Linked DNA regions of Lacibacter sp. H407. The protein of the gene in region 1 interacts with the protein of each later gene in a pairwise test. Links are inferred from orthologs where the notes say so. Each region holds a gene or a part of one and is shown on either strand. Other genes may lie near its edges. The genes, in order: ruvA and ruvC.

Region 1 (6,426 bases):
AGAGTGGGAAAGGTTTATAACCAGCACCACAGAAGAAAATCTGCAACGTGAATTTTATTATAAAAATCTGAAAGGTGATTCGTTCCGTTCAGCAGTGTGGCAGGTAACACATCACTTGTTCAATCATGGTACTTATCACCGTGGACAACTGGTAACGATGATGCGGGAGTTAGGTGTTACTGAAATTCCTGCAACAGATTTTATTCATTGGTATCGTACACGTGTCTGAAGTCTCGAAGAACAAATTTTAATTCGCTATGTTCCGTAGGAACAATTGATTGGTAGAAAGATAGTAATTAGGGGCTCTCGTGCCGTAGGTACGATTGAGAGAAATGTTGTTAATTAGATGAAAAAGGTCGAAATGGCATGAGAATAATTATACTAAAATGAGATTGTCGAAGCTAATTAGACTTATAGATGAGTTTGTTTTTCTTATCAATTAGCTCCATTCCTTTTACAGTGAATTCTCTTTTACCAAACTGGTAAATTTCAGTGATTCCCCTGTCTGTCAAAACACTAGTTGGATAATTTAGCATTATCGTATATCTGGTCAATTTATTCCACAAGTAATGAATTTTGTCATTAATTGCGTCGCCAATATTTACGTTTTGTTCTTCATTCTGTGTATAAAATGCAACATATTCCCCTCGTTTGGTTTTAATAATTCCATTTATATCGGTATAAAGCCTAGTCTCCTTGAAGCTTGAATCAAAAAATACTACGGCGTAGTTTGCGAATTTTTGATTTAGTATGTCAACGAAAGTAAAAGTGACTAAACTATCTTCTTTAAATAACTGTGTAGTTATAGTTGTCTTTAATTCAGTCTCACATTCAGAAACTCCATTTAATAGAATCTTGTTGGCAGTTCTAATCCATTTGCCTTTTGAGATGCCAGCGTCAACGCAACCGCCAGTCACAATGAAAAAGGTAGAGTCGCTACAGAGAAGAAGTCTCGAAAACATCAGGTCTTGTGATAAATAAAAAGTATCAGTTTTTATGTTTCTCACCTGACTAAAAGTATTTGATGCGAATAGCGCCAAGATTAAAATTATATAAGAATATTTCATGTAGAAAACTTAATGTTATCTAATTTGCCTTTTTCTTGAAGAATAACCAATATCATAAATCAAAAATTAAACAAAAAAACGGTTGCTTTCACAACCGCTTTTCTTCTATATTTTTCAATTCTAATTTTGTTTTCCATCATACGCCCACTTGATCCACGTAGCGCCCCAAGTAAACCCGCCGCCAAATGCAGCCAGCACAATGTTATCGCCTTTCTTTAATTGCGGTTCCCATTCCCACAAACAAAGAGGAATCGTGCCGGCAGTGGTATTGCCAAACTTTTCAATGTTGATCATTACTTTTTCTTTTGGCAAACCCATGCGGTTGGCTGTTGCATCAATGATGCGGAGGTTGGCCTGGTGTGGTACCAGCCATGCAATATCTTCACCTGTTAAATTGTTGCGCTCTAATAATTCAGCACTCACATCGGCCATGCCTTTTACTGCAAACTTGAAAACCGTTTGTCCTTCCTGGTAAGCAAAATGTTCCCGGTTGGCAACTGTTTCCATACTTGCGGGACGAAGACTGCCACCAGCTTTCATGTTCAGGAAATTTCTGCCGGCTCCGTCGCTTTTTAAAATGCTGTCTTGTACACCAAAACCTTCTTCATTGGGTTCCAACAACACACAGGCAGCACCATCGCCAAAGATCACGCAAGTGTTGCGATCGGTATAATCAATAATGGCACTCATTTTATCTGCACCAACCACTACTACTTTTTTATAGCGGCCACTTTCGATATATGATGCGCCCGTCGTGAGTGAAAAAAGAAATCCGCTGCAGGCAGCACTCAAATCAAAACCCCATGCATTCACGGCACCGATCTTATCGCACACCACATTCGCAGTGGAAGGAAACACCATATCAGGCGTAACCGTTCCAACGATCATGCAATCAATTTCTGATGGTTCGATGCCACGTTTTTTGCAGAGATCAAGCACAGCGGGGACGATCATGTCGGAAGTAGCAAGTCCTTCGCCTTTTAAAATTCTCCGTTCAGAAATACCGGTACGTGTGCGGATCCATTCGTCGTTGGTATCAACCATCTTCTCCAGATCAAAATTGGTAAGCCGGTCTTCAGGAACCCATCCGGCAACAGCCGTAATGGCTGCAGTGATTTTGTTACTCATTTATACTTTGTATTTAAAGGGAGCGGGTAAAGGCCCGCTTGACAGGGTGCAAATATAAGACTTGCAGCGCAGGGTTGAAGGCAGATGGTTTAAGGTTGAAGCGGTAGGGTTGCTAACCTTTGTACGGGGTGACGAAGACTTGTGCGGTTAGCGAAAGGTTGGCAACCCTTTGCTCAATCCTTTGTAAAAAACTCTATTTTCGTTCCATGTTTGCATATCTCAAAGGAGCATTTACCCTCAAAACCCCAACTGTTGTTCACATTGATGTACATGGTGTCGGCTATGAAGTACAGGTGAGTTTGAACACCTATTCCAAGATCCAGAACCTGCAGGAAGGAACATTATTTACCCATTTGTTGGTGCGTGAAGACGCTCATATTCTCTACGGTTTTTATGAACGCTCCGAAAAAGAAGTATTTCTTCACCTGCTCAGTGTAAGTGGGGTTGGTGCTTCCACCGCACGGATCATGCTTTCGTCGTTGCAGGCCGAAGAGGTAGTACGAGCTATTCTTTCAGGAAATGAGGGTTTATTGGAAAGCGTAAAAGGGATTGGAAAAAAGACGGCGCAGCGAATTGTTTTAGAGCTGCGGGACAAGCTTTCGAAGTCGCCAATTGATGCGAATATTTCTGCACTGACTCACAATACTTTAGAACAAGATGCGTTAACTGCTATGACTGCTTTGGGCATAGCCCGAAATGCAGCCGAATCGGCCATAAAAAAAGCCCGGCAAACAAATACGGAATTTGTTGAAGTGCAAGAGCTGATTAAGGCGGCATTGAAGTGTCTTTAACCAACAACTTAATCTTTGCTTTGAGACTTTGACCCGGATGCAACGCACCATATCCGCCATCGTGGCCCTTCTGACCATTGTAATAACCCTTTCCTCAACGGTGAGTTATGGTGGTATTCCTGCATTTCAAACACCGGCTCGTGATACAATCCCCGGAAAAGACAGTTTACGTTTTCCATTAACCGATCGCAGAGGCGATGCGTTTACAGAACCCAATCGCAATACATTTGATCTGCATCGGCCATCGAGTATCAAAGATTCCATTGCGTACGATCCGGTTACAAAAAGATATTACATCTACGAAAAGATCGGCCGTAGCTGGTTCCGCAAACCAAGCTACCTCACCTTCGATGAAATGGTGGCGTACAAAAACCGCCAGAACGAACGGGATTATTTTCAACGCCGGCTCAACACAACTTTAAATCTTAACCGAAAAATATTAGATCCAAAGCTGCAGGTGCGTCCGAGCTTTTTCAACCGCCTATTCAGCAACAGCGGTATTCCAAAAGTGGAGATACGTCCGCAGGGTGATGTAACACTAACTGCCGGCTACCTCGGCCAAAATATTAAGAACCCAACCTTACCCGAACGTGCAAGAAAAAATGGTGGTTTTGATTTTGACATGAATGCCAATTTTGGTTTGAATGCCAAGATCGGCGACAAACTGAATTTCCCCGTAACGTATAATACCCTTGCCAATTTCCAATTTGAAAATCAACTCAAGCTGGATTATGTTGGTAATACCGATGCCATCATCAAACGGATCGAGGCGGGTAATATCGCTTTCCCGGCAAAAGGAACATTGATGCCCGGTGCTTCTGCCTTATTTGGTTTGAAAACAGAATTGCAGTTTGGCAAGTTGTATGTAACGGCTGTAGTGGCCAATCAAAATTCCAATCGCCAGCAGATGCAGTTGGCTGGTGGCTCCGGTTTACAACAGTTTAATGTAAAGGCGGATGAATACGAAGAAAACCGCCACTTCTTACTAGCTCAGTATTTTAAGAAGAATTACAACACGAGCATGAAAAATATCCCGGCTGTGATTACGCCGGTGCAGATCATGCGGGTGGAAGTGTGGGTTACCAACCGTACAGGTTCTACCACCGAAAACAGGAATGTGGTAGCATTGATGGACCTTGGCGAAAGCGAACCATTTAATCCGAACGTTTTTTCACTTACGACGGCACCTCTTCCGTACAACGATGCGAACGATCTGTATCAACGGTTGGCAAACGATCCGGCAACAAGAGATGCTGCCTTGGTAACAAATCGCTTAAGCAGTTTTGGTTTAACGGCTGTGCAGGATTTCGAACGCACGTTTGCCCGTAAGCTACGACCTGAAGAATATTATTTCAATCCGCAAATTGGTTTTCTTTCACTCAATACAACCTTGCAGCCCGACGAAGTATTGGGTATTGCATTTCAATACGCTGTAAACGGAAAAATTTATCAGGTAGGTGAATTTTCAAATGATGTAACACCCGATACAACAGCCGGCAACAGCGGTACACAGAAGGTGTTGTTCTTGAAAATGCTGAAAGCAACTTCACAACGTCCGTCGTTACCGATCTGGGATTTGATGATGAAGAATGTGTACTCTGTTGGCTTTGGTCAATTGGAGCGTCGTGATTTCAAATTGAATATTCTTTACCAGGAACCGGGTGGTGGTGAAAAAAGATATATTCCTGAAGGCGAAGAAAAAGGACGACCAATAATTGAATTGGTGAATCTGGATCGACTGAACAATCAAAATGATCCACAGCCCGATGGCGTGTTTGATTATATAGAAGGCTTTACGGTTAACTCGCAAATGAGTCGTGTTATTTTTCCGTTGCTTGAACCATTCGGGAAAGACCTTGAATATATTTTCCGAGGAGTCGACTCTGTTGAACTACGTCAGAAATATTTATTCTATCCGCTTTACGATTCAATCAAATGGGTGGCACAGCAATCGCCACAATTGAATCGATATATTTTTAGAGGGGCTTCCCGTAGTGCTGGAGGCGGTGGCGATATTCCGCTGGGTGCCTTCAATGTACCGCAAGGTTCTGTTACCGTTTCTGCAGGCGGACAAGTGTTGCGTGAAAATGTTGATTACACAGTTGATTATAATTTAGGTACTGTAAAAATTATTAACCAGGCCATTGTTAATTCAGGTGTGCCGATCAATGTTGGGTTTGAAAACAATGCAACATTCGGTATGCAGAACCGCAACTTTATGGCGTTGCGTTTGGATTATAAAGCATTTGAAAAGCAAACCAAACAACTGAACATTGGTGCAGCGGTGATGAAGTTGGGCGAGCGTCCCTTCTTTACAAAAATGAATTACGGTGACGATCCTATTCGTAACACCATGATCGGTGCTGATATCAATTACCGCAGCGATTGGAAACGAATGACCAAGTGGCTGGATGGATTGCCATTCTATTCTACAAGACAAACATCAAACATCAATGTATATGGTGAAGCGGCACAAATTATTCCAAGTACAGCAAAACAGATCCGTCCTGAAAAAGGTGGCGGTGGTTTAATTTATATTGATGATTTTGAAGGAACGAGAAATGGGATCGATCTGCGCTTTCCATTTATTGCATGGTCGTTGGCATCAACACCATTTGAAGCAAGAGATCGTTTTGGCGTTGAATTATTTCCGGAGGCGAAGTTGACCGATGATCTGCAATATGGTTATAACAGAGCAAAACTTGCATGGTATAATATTGAACCGGTATTACAGCAACGTCGTGATCCAAACAATCCGTTGGGCGATAACATTGCAGAGCTGTCTGATCCACGTGTTCGTTTTGTAAATCGTCAGGAAATATTTCCGCAGGTAACGCCCGATCTCGGACAGAACCAGTTGATCACATTCGACATGGCTTTTTATCCAACACAACGTGGTCCTTATAATTTTGATGCAGCGAACGGAAGCATCAATCCTGCAAATGGAAATTTGTTAAATCCACGGAACAGATGGGGTGGTATTATGCGTGCCATCGATCAAATTGATTTTGAAACAAACAATATCGAGTTTATTGAAATGTGGGTACAGGATCCGTTCATACTCAACCCTGTGAGTACGGGCGGACAGATGTATTTCAACCTTGGCAATATTTCTGAAGATATTTTAAAGGATGGCCGCCGTTTTTATGAAAACGGATTAAGCACCACACAAACTCCTGCACGTGAAGATGAAAGTAACTGGGCTCGTGTACCACGTAACCCGATCCAGATCGCACAGGCGTTCAGTAATATTGTTGAAGAGCGTCCGCAACAGGATGTTGGTTTAGATGGGAGATCAGATAGTGCGGAAGCACGGGTGTTTAATTCGTTCCTCACACAATACAGAAACAATTTTGGTACAGGAGCAGCTTATCAGCGTTTAGCAACTGATCCTAGTAGTGATAATTACAAACACTTCCGTGTTGATCAACCGGATAATG
Region 2 (6,476 bases), 1.8 Mb from region 1 along the record:
TTGGCATACACTTCGCACACAAAAGAAGGAACAAATAAAACAGTCATGAACCTTTATACGATCAATACAGGAAATTTCAAGTTAGATGGAGGTGCTATGTTTGGTGTAGTACCTAAAGTAATGTGGAATAAACTAAACCCGGCCGATGAAAATAATTTGTGCAGTTGGGCCATGCGTTGTTTGCTGATTGAAGATGGAAATCGTTTGATCTTGATCGATAATGGCATTGGTGATAAACAGGATGAAAAATTTCTTGGTCATTATCACTTACATGGCGATAATACATTGGAAAAATCGTTAGCAAAATATGGTTTTGGAAAAGATGATATTACCGATGTGTTTTTAACGCATTTGCATTTTGATCATTGTGGTGGAAGTATTGTACGTGATGGCGATAAATTTGTTCCTGCATTTAAGAATGCAACATTCTGGAGTAATGAACAACACTGGGAATGGGCCACTAAACCCAACGACAGAGAGAAAGCTTCGTTCTTAAAAGAAAATATTTTACCAATTGAAGAAAGCGGACAATTAAAGTTTGTGGTACCGGGTGAAAAAAAGTTTCATCAGCTACCTTCTTCATCATTTGCTGCAGGTATTGATATCCGTTATGTGAGCGGACATACAGAAAGTATGATGTTGCCGCAGATCCAATACAAAGGAAAAACAATTGTGTACATGGCAGATCTGTTACCCTCGGCTGCACATTTACCTATTCCCTATGTAATGGCGTATGATACAAGACCTTTGCAAACATTAAATGAAAAGAAAGAATTCTTAGCCGAAGCTGCGGAGAATGATTACATCTTATTCTTCGAGCATGATCCGCACATTGAATGTTGCAGCTTACAACAAACAGAAAAAGGTGTGCGGATGAAAGATGCGTTTCGGTTGGATGAGTTGTAATTTAAAGCTGTCACTCTCGACTACGCTCGATTGACTATGCCGTCCTTCGACTCACGCTGAAGACTCACAACTAACCACTCATTATCGTGTACTGATCAATGCCGTCATTTTATGACGTGTATTGCGATAGCCCATCATATCTACTTTTACACTGCCAACTGATATAGGGCTTTCAATTCGAACAGGAATACGGTTGGCATCATCAGTAACCCATACCGTCATTTTTTCGCCTCCTTTAAAAATTGTTCCTTCTATCAACAATGGTTTAAACTTGATGGCGTTGAAACGTCCGTATTTTGTTTTGATGGTTTCCTTTCCGAGGTAACGTATATATAAACCATAGGTCTTATCATCAATAAACATATTGAAGGGAATACGGTCGTTCGGTTTGTATTTATTAAAATCAATATTCCGTGAATAATAAATTGCACTCAATACATCCTGTACACATTCCGGTGTTTTAAACGTACCACCCTGCGAGGTTGCAGTATTAGCTCCCTGGTTAAATGTAACTGTTTCAAATTTTTTAAAATCACCTTCTAAAATATTCCGGATGAACTTGTAGGGTTGCAATGTATTTGTGTCAATAAAACTCTCGTACTTATCCCTTACTTTAAACAAACCATCAAAGAACGAATTTGTTTTTCCATCACCGATAATATGGTACACCGGTTTTCCATTATATCGTTCAAGGTTAATATTAAAATTCGCTTCACCGCCATTTACATAAACTCCGGCAAGCGTATAATACACATTGTATTTGATCGATTCACCGGTTTGCCATGCTGAGTTGCGGATACCACCACAGAATTCATCACCCGTTTGTGTAGAAGCAGGTGTAAATGATACAAGCAACAAGGTTAAGAAGGCCGTAATGATCTTCATCGTTCTTTAAATAATTTAATCGTCAACAACAACAAACTCCCAATCAATGCCGGTAGTACGAGGTTGAGTAGCCAAATGCCTGCTGTACCTGCAAGGATAGCCACACTGTTTGCACTGAACACACTTACAATACTCAATGCCACCGCACCCCTTATTCCCACATCTGCAATGGCAAACCCCGGTACTATAGCCATTACTAAAAAGATCAATGCAATGCTCCAGAATCCTTCCCACAAAGGCAGTTCAACCTGCAGCGCCTGCCATATTAATAAGTACTGTAATGCAAAAACCAAGAATCGTAAAAACGAATAAAACAGGATCGCAAGATACGTCTTGTTCGATAAGCCTTGCAACACGCTGGTAAATGATAACTTTTCTTTTAGCCACGGGATCCATTGCAACATTCTCGCCAACAATTGCATTCTGAAAAAGAACAAAGCAGTGATGGCTGTAAAAAACAAGACCGAAAAACCAAACACCCGTAACAAAACTCCTGAAAAATGTGTTCCTCCCAGTTGCACCTTATATAACTGCGGCTGCAGCAATTGCAATGCGATCCATCCACAGATCAATGTTACCAGCAATTGACCCACACTGCTCACGAGGGTTAACGCTATTCCCTGCATCCGGAAATTCGCCGGCAAATAAAGTACCCGCCCTCCATACTCTCCAATGCGATTGGGCGTATTTACCGCTAACGACAATCCACTTAACACCGACTCAAATGCTTTTTGAAACGATAATGGCACAAACCTGTTGACAAGAAAATACCATTTATATGTTTCCAAACCCCAGTTTACAGGCATCAGTGCAATGGCCAGCCATAGTTTCCAGCTATCGCTGCCGGTAAACGCATTTTTCATTTGCTGCCATGCAAGAGGTAAGTCGGGTTGAAGCTTCACTTGGTTGTATAAGGAGATGCTAATCCACACAAAAAGTACGGGCCCCAGAAAGTAATTGATAAAGATTTTGAGATTCCTGCTCAGATTCAGTTTATTTTGTTCAAAAATAACCTGCTCCTTGCAAAGTTTTTCGAAAATCATTCTGGGGATCGATCCGGGAACTGTGATCATGGGTTACGGACTCATCGGTATTAAACAAAATCAATTGCATTTGATCGAGATGGATGTATTGAAGTTGACCAAACATAAAGATGTGTACATCCGTCTGCAACTCATTCATGAAAAAGTAAAAGAAGTAATTGAAACCCATCACCCAACCGATTTTGCAATTGAAGCCCCCTTTTTTGGAAAAAATGTACAGAGTATGCTCAAACTCGGAAGAGCGCAAGGTGTTGCTATTGCAACTGCTATGAGTGCGGGTTTATCGGTTACAGAATACTCACCCAAAAAAGTAAAACAGGCTGTTACCGGGAATGGCAATGCCGACAAAGAACAGGTTTGGAAAATGCTGCAACACTATCTGCAGTTCAAAGCCAAACCAAAATACTTTGATGCAACCGACGCATTGTCTGTTGCTTTGTGCCATCATTTTCAAACATCCGGCACCGTATTAAAATCTACTGGTAAACTAAAAGGCTGGGATGATTTTTTGAAACAAAATCCGGGTAGAATAAAAAAATAGACCTTGCCACATTATTACTTCGCTTGCTGATACAATAATGCATGTTTTTTCCTCTCATAATATTTATGAATCAGCGTGAATGCAAAAGGGATAGACGGATCAACCATGAGAGCGGTTTGCCAAAATGTATTCGACAAATAAAGAGAGTCGTTTAACTTCTTCCATTTGTACATTTTCGTATTTCTTATTTCTGAAAAATACTTTTCGAAACAAGCATCACAATCTGTTGTTCTTGTTTGTTTATAACACTTTCCTCTTGTATCAAAGTAGCAGGTAAGGTCCATTTTATTGAAAGCAGTATCCTGAAGCGAAAGACGCAACGTAGAATCGGTAGCATATACAAACGATCTGACCTTATTAACGGCAGTATATTTTTTGAATTGTTTTTCAACATTTCGTTTTGATCTCAATAAATACGATTGAGACAAACTGCTCAAAGAAAAGCATATAACGGAAACAAAAAGCAGGAACAGGTATCTGGCTGACAAGTTAGATTTTTTCAGTTTATTAAACAGGAACCATCAATCAGTAACCCGCATCTTTTTGAGCGATAGTAAAAAGATCACTGCCGGGATATAACCCAATGCATACATCCAGTTGAAATGCCCAAACAACAGATCTACCAATAATTTCAATGTAACTACAATAACAAAACTGATCGGCCCCCATTTTTCCATGCTCCATGTGCCACTTAATGCAACAAACGAAAACACCATCATCAACGCATTTACTGCAGGATATAATGTATCAACCCCGCTTTTATTTAATGCAGTGTTGCCGGTAAATGAATACACAATTTCCCACAAGCCCCATGCAAATAACAACACACAGAGAATGGTGATCAATTGAGGTCGTGGGCTTTTTTTGGCACGTTTCCGTTTATAACCGTATTGATCGTGGAGCTGACTCATGCTTGCTGTTGGTTTAAATGGTCCAGTATTTTTTGTTGAGCAGCTTTCATCTGCTCTTCGGTTAATTTCAATTTTGCACGTGTAAAATTCAGATCATCGGCACTGTTGATGGGTACAAGATGCAAATGTGCATGCGGCACTTCCAACCCAATGGCAGCAATGCCCACCCGATCGCATGGAAATGATGCTTCAATAGCTTTGGCAATTGGTTTTGCAAACAACAACAACTCCGCCAGATCTGCATCATCTACATCAAAAATTTTATCAGTTTCCTTTTTGGGAACAACGAGCGTATGACCTTCAGCTAAAGGAAATATATCAAGAAATGCAAAAAAACGATCGCTCTCTGCGATCTTGTAAGATGGTATTTCGCCCGCAATGATCTTTGAAAAAATACTCATGCCGCCAAACAATTTTGAACGAAGATAAAAGAAGACACGTTGTAATAATGCTCCCTTTTTCATGAAATTAAAGTTAGTACAAAATCCGCCCTTCGCTTCTTGCCACTCGCTAACAACAACTTACATACTCACATTACAAAGCTTTCAAATTAACACGCAAAGCTCAAAGCCCGCAGCAGCTTTACACCGTAATATCTTCGATCTTAAATTTTACAACACCTGCCGGCACCTGTACTTCAGCCACATCGCCAATTTCTTTTCCCAGCAATCCTTTTCCAATAGGAGAAGAAACAGAAATTTTTCCGGCTTTCAGATCAGCTTCCTGTTCACTTACGATCTGGTACGTAAGCTTCTTTTTTGTAGCCAGGTTGGTAATGGTTACTTTGGTTAATATGGCAACACGGCTTGTATCAATCGTTGTTTCATCCAACACACGGGCGTTGGCCAGCACATTTTCCAATTGGTTGATCTTTGCTTCCAGCATTCCCTGCGCTTCTTTGGCCGCATCGTATTCTGCATTTTCTTTCAAATCACCTTTTTCTCTTGCTTCGGCGATGGCTCTTGATGCAGCAGGACGTTCCACTCCACGCATATGCTGAAGTTCGGCCTGTAATCGCTCCAGTGTTTCTTTGGTTACATAATTGACACTCATAAATCCTCCTTGAGTTTACGGTTATACAAAAAAAATAACAACGCCTCAGTTGTGCTGAAGCGTTGCATGTTTTATTGAATAACAAAAATAGCCTTTTTTTTGAAACCAACAGCCTTTGTTTATTTACGTAAAAAAACCGCCCGTATGACCACAGACTGTATCGATTATATTAAGCGCCGGATGAGATAATGCTGATGAAAATTAATTTGTGGGCATTTCGATGCAATCGCCATTTTTAAAAAGGATGCGGATCGCTTTTATATGATCGACAAATACAATTCCTCTACTTTCTTCCTGGCCCATGGCGTTTTGCGCAGAAAGGTTAAACTTGATTTGATACTTGGATTACTGGTAAAACAATTGATGCGGATCAACTGCCCCAGCTCTTCCCAGCCAAAATGATCTACCAGTTTTGTGACGATCATTTCCAATGTTTTGCCGTGCAGCGGATCATTTGATTGATTCATGGAACCAAGTTAAATGAAAACGGTGTTTTCAGCAAAGAGAAACCATTTGCTTTTATTCACTGTTGCAATGAATGAATCGCCTATTTTTGACCAAACTCGTGTACATGAAATATCTGCTTGTCGTGGTTCTATTCATTTCTTCATGCATTACAGTATCAGCACAGGATAAAAAGCCGGCCGGTATCAACTATAACCCCAACGCAAAAAAAGATACCACTAAAAAAAGTATCCGATCAGCTGCTGTTGGAAAAATCGGTTCAGCCAATGTACGTATCAACTATTACTCACCGGGTGTGCGGGGCCGCATTATCTGGGGAGGTGTGGTGCCGCTGGATGAAGTATGGGTTACCGGTGCTCATGCAGCTACCAATATTCAAATTGATAAAGCATTTCGTATCGGCAACAAAACCATTCCGGCCGGCACCTATGCCATTTTCACGATTCCGTCGAAAAACGAATGGACCTTTATTCTCAACAAAAATCATGAGCAGCATTTGACTGATGATTATGATGCGAAAGATGACATCATCCGTTTTAAAGTGAAACCGATAACATTATCAAACCCGCTGGAACGTTTACAGTATTTTATTGAAAAAGGAAAGATCATCGTTGGCTGGGACAAACTTAAAATTGAAGTACCCGTTACCGTTAGCAACTGATCATTGCAGCC

Evidence for each region.
Region 2: the proteins of ruvA (region 1) and ruvC interact in binary tests that used the Escherichia coli proteins (3 or more experiments, as listed by UniProt). The link is inferred for Lacibacter sp. H407 from one-to-one orthologs.

Annotation. Positions count from the first base shown.
Region 1 is NZ_JBBKTU010000001.1:2,225,544-2,231,969, forward strand. The notes cover bases 1,287-4,193. They hold ruvA (Holliday junction branch migration protein RuvA), read left to right. Parts: upstream 1,287-2,401; coding sequence 2,402-2,986; downstream 2,987-4,193. Other genes in these bases: WG989_RS09640 (beta-ketoacyl-ACP synthase III), read right to left, coding at 1,287-2,195; sov (T9SS outer membrane translocon Sov/SprA), read left to right, coding at 3,048-4,193. Also shown: WG989_RS09630 (DinB family protein), read left to right, coding at 1-229; WG989_RS09635 (hypothetical protein), read right to left, coding at 402-1,067; more of WG989_RS09640, read right to left, coding at 1,188-1,286; more of sov, read left to right, coding at 4,194-6,426. UniProt on the Escherichia coli protein: The RuvA-RuvB-RuvC complex processes Holliday junction (HJ) DNA during genetic recombination and DNA repair.
Region 2 is NZ_JBBKTU010000001.1:453,945-460,420, forward strand. What follows is about bases 1,637-4,593. They hold ruvC (crossover junction endodeoxyribonuclease RuvC), read left to right. Parts: upstream 1,637-2,811; coding sequence 2,812-3,375; downstream 3,376-4,593. Other genes in these bases: WG989_RS01955 (DUF3108 domain-containing protein), read right to left, coding at 1,637-1,791; WG989_RS01960 (lysylphosphatidylglycerol synthase domain-containing protein), read right to left, coding at 1,788-2,693; WG989_RS01970 (hypothetical protein), read right to left, coding at 3,897-4,286; WG989_RS01975 (HIT family protein), read right to left, coding at 4,283-4,593. Outside these bases: WG989_RS01945 (MFS transporter), read left to right, coding at 1-49; WG989_RS01950 (MBL fold metallo-hydrolase), read left to right, coding at 46-906; more of WG989_RS01955, read right to left, coding at 988-1,636; more of WG989_RS01975, read right to left, coding at 4,594-4,750; transcription elongation factor GreA, read right to left, coding at 4,869-5,339; WG989_RS01985 (VF530 family protein), read right to left, coding at 5,597-5,806; WG989_RS01990 (DUF2911 domain-containing protein), read left to right, coding at 5,911-6,465; WG989_RS01995 (NAD(P)-dependent oxidoreductase), read right to left, coding at 6,466-6,476.